2 regions of the Dokdonella aquatica genome follow, and region 1 is predicted to be linked to the other one. Evidence: predicted binding sites of a transcription regulator. Region 1 holds the regulator's gene; the other holds the start of a gene.
The links. The regulator HrcA, encoded in region 1, represses chaperone genes, less so after heat shock. The targets are predictions, from matches to a motif close to TTNGCACTCNNNNNNNNNGAGTGCNAA.
Positions count from the first base shown of each region.

Region 2: rpoH (RNA polymerase sigma factor RpoH) is a predicted target of HrcA. The motif match lies at 2,452-2,478, and genes of this name have one in related genera.

Region 1 covers NZ_CP197094.1:4,116,867-4,120,946, reverse strand. Annotated here, with positions in the region: gene ACQQ2N_RS18270 (site-2 protease family protein) at 1-1,121, opposite strand, end outside; gene hrcA (heat-inducible transcriptional repressor HrcA) at 1,294-2,349, shown strand; gene grpE (nucleotide exchange factor GrpE) at 2,492-3,022, shown strand; gene dnaK (molecular chaperone DnaK) at 3,128-4,080, shown strand, end outside.
Region 2 covers NZ_CP197094.1:579,993-584,072, reverse strand. Annotated here, with positions in the region: gene ACQQ2N_RS02465 (endonuclease) at 1-1,393, opposite strand, end outside; gene rpoH (RNA polymerase sigma factor RpoH) at 1,560-2,423, opposite strand; gene ung (uracil-DNA glycosylase) at 2,602-3,309, opposite strand; gene ACQQ2N_RS02450 (response regulator) at 3,306-4,080, opposite strand, start outside.

The DNA of each region.
Region 1 (4,080 bases):
CGCACCGCGCTGCGATCGTCGAGCCGGACGAGTGCGTCCCGTGCAGCAGCGGCATGGAAACACGCCTGGGGATGGGCGTGCACGAGCGCGGCGTATTCGGCGCGCAGCCAGTGGCGGTGTGCGCCGAGATCGGTCAGGCCGCCTTCGCTGCGCGCGAGCCAGGCCTCGAGCAGCTCGGGATCGCGCTCGATCAGCGCCGCGTGCGAGGCCATGCCGAGCGCGATGTAGGCGCGCATCGCCGGTGGCGCGGTCGCGCTCGCGGCGACGAGGCGCGTGGCGTACGCACGGGCGGCGTCGGCGTCCTCGCGATCGATCGCACGCCCGAGTCGCAGAAGGTCGGCGTTGAGGGCGAGCATCGGCGAATGCGCGAGGTCGCCCTCGGGCATCCACGCCTCGGGCCAGTCGCGTGAGCGGACGCCTGCGTGGCTGGCCGCGACGAGCTGGCTCATGCGCAGGTAGGCGGTCGCAGCGGGCGCGCCGCGCACGAGGTCGAGCAGGTTGAGCCCGTCGGTGCGCCAGCCCGCGACGTGGAACGGCAGCAGGTTGACCACGCCGAGCATCACGCCGGCGACCGCGAAGACATTCAGGACCGCAGCGACATTGCCCCCGTCGAGGGCACGCGCGGCGACGGCGGCGGCGAGCGCGGCCACGAGGTTCGCGAGCGGCCCGCCGAGCACGTGGACGATCGAGTCCAGGCGTGAGGCGGCTTCACCGGCGCGTGGCAGCAGCATGACGAAGCCACCGATGCCGCGTACATGGCCGCCATGGCGCCAGCGCCAGCCGGCGGGTGAGTGTTCGAGGCGCCACGGTCCGATGCCGATGGCCCATACGCGCATGCGCCGCGTGACGCCGGCGATCGCGTGGCCGCCTTCGTGCAGGACGATGTGCAGCCACAGCGACAGGAGCAGGAGGCCCGCCATGACCAGCGTCGAGGCGACGCCGTCGCCCGACACCGCGGGCAGGCGCAGGCCCGAGTTGAGGACGATCGTCATCACCACGACGCCTGCCGCGAACATGATCCAGCCGCCGCGCGATCGCGACGGCGCGGCGTCGGCCGGTGGCGCGAGCGCATGGCCGGTCGCGGCGGAGATGGCGGGCGGGAGCGGCGGCGTGTCGATCATGCGCGCAGCCTAGCGTGCGCGCGTGCCTGCAGCGATGCCGGTGCAGGCCGTGGCGACGGGCGGCCCGTGCGGGCGCACGGACGGCGTACGCGAGGCGTCGATGTCCCGCAAACCGCGCTGCAAAGCCGTTCGCGGCATTTTCCGGCGTGCGGCGCGCGTGTATGCTCGCGGGATGCCCCCGCGCCCCTCGTTCCCGCTCGATGCCCGCTCGCGCAGCCTGTTGCGCACGCTCATCGCCCAGTACATCGCCGACGGCCAGCCGGTCGGCTCGCGCACGCTCGCGAAATCGTCGGGGCTCGACGTGAGTCCGGCCACGATCCGCAACATCATGGCCGACCTCGAGGAGGCCGGGCTGGTCGCCGCGCCGCACACCTCGGCGGGCCGCATTCCGACCGCGCAGGGCTATCGCGTGTTCGTCGACAGCCTGCTCGAGGTGCGTCCGCTCGAGGAGCCGCAGGTCGAACAGCTGCGTCGCGAGCTGCCGACCAGCGCGGCGACACCGCACCTGCTCGGCAGTGCGAGCACGCTGCTGTCGGAGATGACGCGCTTCGTCGGCGTCGTCAGCGTGCCCAAGCACGACGAGTTCCCGTTCCGCCACATCGATTTCGTCGCGCTCGACACCAATCGCCTGCTCGTGATCCTCGTGTTCACCGACGGCCAGGTGCAGAACCGCGTCATCGAGACCCAGCACGCCTACACGGCGAGCGAGCTCGAGCAGACCGCGAACTACCTCAACACGCAGTTCGCCGGCATGCGCCTGGACGAGATCCGCGCGCGCCTGCTGCGCGAGATGCGCGACGAGGGCGCGCGCCTGAACCGCCTGCTCGCCGCGGCCGTGGACGTGGCCCAGCAGGCGTTCCAGTCGCCGGCCGACAACGACATGCTGGTCAGCGGCCAGACCAACCTCATGGGCGTGCACGAGCTCGCCGAGGTCGACCGCCTGCGCGACCTGTTCGATGCGTTCCAGCGCAAGCGCGACCTGCTGCAGCTGCTCGAGCGCTGCGCGCGCGCCGACGGCGTGCGCCTGTTCATCGGCGAGGAGTCGGGTTTCGCGGCGCTGGGCGGCTATTCGCTCGTCACGGCGCCGTACGGCGTCGGCAACCGCGTGCTCGGCGTGCTCGGGGTCATCGGACCCACGCGCATGGCCTACGAGCGCGTGATCCCGGTCGTCACGGCCACGGCGCAGCTCATTTCGGGCGCCTTGAACCGGTCGGGGGCGCCCCAATAGGGGAGGCGGGACGGCACCGGGGGGTGCCACCGCCACGCCGGCCCCCTTGCGCGGGCCTGGCGACACCACATTCATGGTTTCGATGAAGGGAAGGGTCCGGCGCACCCGCGCGGGCCTTTCCGATGGATTGACTGGAGGAACGATGCAGAACAACGACCCGACGCAGGACCCGGCAACCGAGCCGTTCATCGACGAGGCTGCCGACGGCGCCGACGCGTCCACGCAGGTCGCCGCCGAGTACGAGGCCAGGCTCGCCGAGATGCGCGACCATGTGCTGCGCGAGCGCGCCGAGATCGAGAACCAGCGCAAGCGCCTGCAGCGCGATCTCGAGCAGGCGCGCAAGTTCGCCAACGAGAAGCTGCTCAACGAGCTGCTGCCGGTGCTCGACAACCTGCAGCGCGCGCTCGACGCGGACAAGGGCGGCGCCTCGACGTTGCGAGCGGGTGTCGAGCTGACCGCCAAGGAGCTGCTGCGCGTCGCGCAGGCCCACGGCATCGTCGTGGTCGATCCGCTCGGCCAGCCGTTCGATCCCGAACGCCACCAGGCCATGAGCATGGTCGAGACCGCCGAGCACGCGCCCGACACGGTCGTGACGGTGCTGCAGAAGGGCTACGTCCTCAACGACCGCCTGCTGCGCCCGGCGCTCGTGAACGTGGCCACCCAGCCGGGCTGAACCGGCATCCGATCCCGCGCAACCGCTTGAAAGCGGTCGCGTTACCCCCAGTTTTCGCGCCAGCGGCCCGAGCGGCCATCAAGATCATTTTGGGAGAGCACACAGATGGGCAAGATCATCGGTATCGACCTCGGCACGACCAACTCGTGCGTGGCGGTCATGGAAGGTGGCACGGCGCGCGTGATCGAGAACTCCGAGGGCGACCGCACGACGCCGTCGGTGGTCGCGTTCAAGGACGGTGAGGTGCTGGTGGGCGCGACCGCGCGCCGCGGTGCCGTCACGAATCCGAAGAACACGTTCTCGGCCGTGAAGCGCCTCATCGGCCGCAAGTTCAGCGACAACGAGGTCAAGAAGGACATCGACCTCGTGCCGTACAAGATCGTCGGCCACGACAACGGCGACGCGTGGGTCGAGACCGCCGACGGCAGGAAGATGGCGCCGCCGGAAGTGTCCGCGCAGATCCTCATGAAGATGAAGAAGACCGCCGAGGACTACCTCGGTGAAGCGGTCACCGAGGCCGTCATCACGGTGCCGGCGTACTTCAACGACAGCCAGCGCCAGGCGACCAAGGACGCGGGCCGCATCGCCGGCCTCGAGGTCAAGCGCATCATCAACGAGCCGACCGCGGCTGCGCTCGCCTACGGCCTCGACAAGAAGGGCGGCGACCGCAAGATCGCGGTCTACGACCTCGGCGGCGGCACGTTCGACATCTCGATCATCGAGATCGCCGAAGTCGACGGCGAGAAGCAGTTCGAGGTGCTCGCCACCAACGGCGACACGTTCCTCGGCGGCGAGGACTTCGACAAGCGCGTCATCGACTACATCATCGACGAGTTCGAGAAGCAGCACGGCGTCGACCTGCGCAAGAACCCGATCCAGCTGCAGCGCGTCCGCTCGGCGGCCGAGCGCGCCAAGATCGAGCTCTCGTCGCGCCAGCAGACCGACATCAACGAACCGTTCATCACGCAGGTGAACGGCGAGGGCGTGCACCTGGAGCTGCGCCTCACGCGCGCCAAGCTCGAGTCGCTCGTCGACGACCTCATCAAGCGCACGATCGA
Region 2 (4,080 bases), 1.3 Mb from region 1:
GCGAGCAGCGCAGCTGGCCCGGGCTGCTCGTGTTGACGCGCGAGTAGTAGGCCGCGGTCGTGTTCGCGGTGACCGTGAACGACGACGTGAAGTCGTTCGCCATCGCGATGCCGGCGCCGTTCTGCACGCCGCTCGCGGTGATGGAGAACGTGCACGATGCATTGGCCGGCAGCACCGTCGCGGGCGTCAACGTGCGCGTCGCGCCCGTGCCGCTCACGCCGAGTGTCACCGGCGTGCTGTTGCAGGCGAGCGCGAACACGTTCGACGCCGTGGTCACCGATTCGCTGAAGGTCACGCGCACGTCGGTCGCGACCGGGACCTGCGTCGCGCCGTTGGCCGGCTGCACCGACGACACGGTCGGCGGCGGCACGTTGGCCGGATCGAAGGTCGTGAACGCGATCGTGACGTCGTTGGCCATCGGATCGATCGTGCCGTCGAGGTCGGTGACGCCGGTCGCGAGGATCTTCCACTCGCAGCTCTCGGCTGCGCTGAAGGCCGGCGACGGCGTCAGCGTATAGGTGCGCGGACCGCCGCTGACGGTGGCGGTGTGCGTGCCCGAGGTGGCGCAGTCGATCGTGTACCACGGCGCGGTGACGGTCACCGGCTCGCTGAAGGTGACCGACAGCGTCGAGGCGAGCGCAACGCCGGTGGCGCCGTTGGCTGGCGTCGTCGAGGTGACGGTCGGCGGCACGTCGACCGGCGGATCGCCGGCGACCGCGAAGCTCACGTCGTCGATCGCGAGGCCGTCGTCGGCACCGCTGACGTCGATGTCGTTCCAGCGCACCCACAGGCCCGCGCCGGGAGCGAGGCTGAGGCCCGTGATCGAGCCGCTGATCGCGGTACGGTTGGCAGCGGCGTTGCCGTCGAGCGCGCCGATCGTGCCCGTGGTGGTCGGCGAGCTGAAGTGGAGCGCGGCGACCGGTGCCCAGGTACCGGTGGTGACCGAGGTCGCGTCGAGGCTGTATTCGAACTGCAGCTGGTCCGCGCGACCCGTCGCGCCGAGGCGCCACTGCTCGCCCGTGTAGGCCACGGCAATTTCCGACACGGCGTCGGTCGTGTCGTTGCGCAGGCGCGCGCCGATCGTCGAGATCGTCGAGTTCGAGCGGAGCACGCCGAGCGCGCGTTCGCTGCTGCCGGTCGCGCCGTAGCTGTAGGTGTTGCCCGAGTTGGCGGTGCCGTTGTCGGCCGTGTAGGTCGTATTGCCGTTCGACTTCACGAAGTACCAGCCTTCGGGCACGGCGCTGCCGGTGCCGCTCGAGGCGAGCGTGTCGAAGGTCTGCACGGGCGGCGTGCCGCCGGTCAGGCCGACCGAGGATTGGGCGTAGGCCGCCTGGACGGCGAACGGGGCAAGCAGGACCAGCAGGCCCCGGATGCGATGGCGCGAGGAGTTCATCGGAGTTCCATCGGGAGGCGGACGACCGCCAGGAACCGCCTAGTTTACGGCGCTTGCGTGACGGGTTGGAGATGGTGGTTTCCCGCAGTGGCGGTCCGCAGCCCGGCCGCAACGAAAAAGCCCCGCTTTCGCGGGGCTTTCCGTGTCACGAGCGGTATCCGTCGCGTCAGGCGACGAACAGCGCACGCATCTTCTTCATCGCGTTCGCCTCGACCTGGCGGATGCGCTCGGCCGAGACGCCGTACTCGTCGGCGAGCTCCTGCAGCGTCGCCTTCTCGCCGTCACGCAGCCAGCGGCGCTGGATGATGTCGCGCGAGCGCTCGTCGAGCTTCGCGAGGCCACGGTGCAGCGTGTCGAGCGAGGATTCCTCTTCCGAATCGTTCTCGACGGTCAGGTACGGATCGGCGTTCTGGTGGTCCTCGAGGAACATGACCGGCGAGGGCTTGGCGTCCTCGTCGTCGTCGACCGGGGCATCGAACGCGATGTCGCGGCCGCTCAGGCGTGCTTCCATCTCGAGCACGGTGGCCGCCGGCACGCCGAGTTCGCGGGCGACCGTGTTGACCTCTTCGGCGTTCATCCAGCCGAGGCGCTTCTTGGACTTGCGCAGGTTGAAGAACAGCTTGCGCTGCGCCTTGGTCGTGGCGACCTTGACGATGCGCCAGTTGCGCAGGATGAACTCGTGCATCTCGGCGCGGATCCAGTGCACCGCGAACGACACGAGACGGACACCCTGGTCGGGGTCGAAGCGCTTGACCGCCTTCATGAGGCCGATGTTGCCTTCCTGCACGAGATCCCCCATCTGGAGACCGTAGCCGGAGTAGCCGCGTGCCACGTGCACGACGAAGCGCAGGTGCGACATGACCATCTTGCGCGCCGATTCGAGGTTGCCCGACTCGAGGTAGTCGCGCGCGAGCGCCTGCTCGTCCTCGACGGTGAGCATCGGGATGCGGTGGACGGCCGAGATGTAGGCGTCCAGGCTGCCGAGCGCACTCGGAACCGGGAACGGGGTGGCGACCATGGCATTGCTCATTGCGTCTGTCCTCTTGCGTTCGGGCATGTTAGCACTCGGGTTATGAGAGTGCTAAAAACCCCGTCGAGTTCCCAATGGTGTTCGGGAACCAGCTCATAACTGAACTGGCGGGTATAGTAGACCCGAATCCGTTAATGCGCGGTGATCAGACTGCTGAGGTCAGGTGAACAATCGCCGCTCAGATCGCTTCGAGCTCGGCCCGCGGAGGCAGCGACCAGTCGATCGGGGAGCGCCCGGCATCTTCCAGGTGCTTGTTCGCCAAGGAAAAATGGCTGCAGCCGAGGAAGCCTCGGTGGGCCGACAGCGGCGACGGATGCGGTGCGCGCAGGATGCGGTGGCGGCGCCCGTCGATGAGGCTTGCCTTCTTCTGGGCCGAGCTGCCCCACAGCAGGAACACGAGGTCTTCGCGCTCGCGGGCCAGGGTCTCGATGCAGGCGTCGGTGAAGCCCTCCCAGCCCTCGCCCTGGTGCGACTGCGGCTGCCCGCGCTCCACCGTCAGTACGGCGTTGAGCAGCAGCACGCCGCGCCGTGCCCACGGCAGCAGGCAGCCGTGGTCGGGACGCGCCAGGCCGAGGTCGCGCGAGATCTCCTTGAAGATGTTCTCGAGCGACGGCGGAGGCGTGACGCCGGGCTGTACCGAGAAGCACAGGCCGTGGGCCTGGCCGGGGCCGTGGTAAGGGTCCTGGCCGAGGACGACGACCTTGACCGCATCGAACGGCGTCGCGTCGAACGCGCTGAAGATCTGCGGTCCGGGCGGGAAGATCACCGCGCCATCGCGCTTGCGTGCGCGCAGGAAGTCGCCGAGCGCGAGCATCTCGGGACGATCGAACCAGTCACCGACACGGGCCTTCCACGAGGCCTCGAGGCGTACGCTCGCAGCGCTCACGCGGGCGTGGCGTGGCGCGCGCGCAGGTTGCGCCCGACGCGCAGCTGGAACAGCAGCTTGGTCACGAGCAGGCGTTCGTCGATCGGCTTCTCGACGAGGTCGTTCGCCCCGGCGGCGAGCAGGGCGGCCTGCTTCTTCGGGTTGTCGTCGCCGGTCATGACGATGACGGGCAACTGGCCCTTGCCGTAGCCGAGCGTGTGGCGAATGCGCTCGAGCAGGTCGCCACCGGTCAGCTCGCCCTTGAGGTTGACGTCGGTCAGGACGATGTCGGCGCCGACGCGGTCCATGGCCTGCGCCGACTCGAGCAGGTCGAGGGCCTCCTCGACCGTGATCACGTGCAGCACGGTCAGGCCGTGCTTCTCGAGCATGCGGCGCGTGGCCAGTGCGACCACGCGGCTGTCCTCGACGTAGAGCACCTCGCCGGGCGTGTTCTCGGTCGGCCGCACGTAGCCGCGGATGAACTCGGCCAGCGCCTGGAAGCCGAGCGACTTGTCGAAGTAGTCGGTCACGTGGTCGCTCAGCGAGCGCTCGACGAGGCGCTCCTGCACGTCGCCCGACACGACCACGATCGGGATGTAGGCCTGGTTGCCGGCGTCGCGGATGCGCGCGGCGAGCTCGAGGCCGTCCATGTCGGGAAGGCGCAGCGCCGTCGTGACGAGGTCGACCACTCCGTCGGCGAGCTGACGCATCGCCTCGTCGCCGGTTTCGCAGGCGATCACGGTCGCCTCGGGCAGGTTCGCCCGCAGGGTCTGCTCGATGAGGCGCCGCACG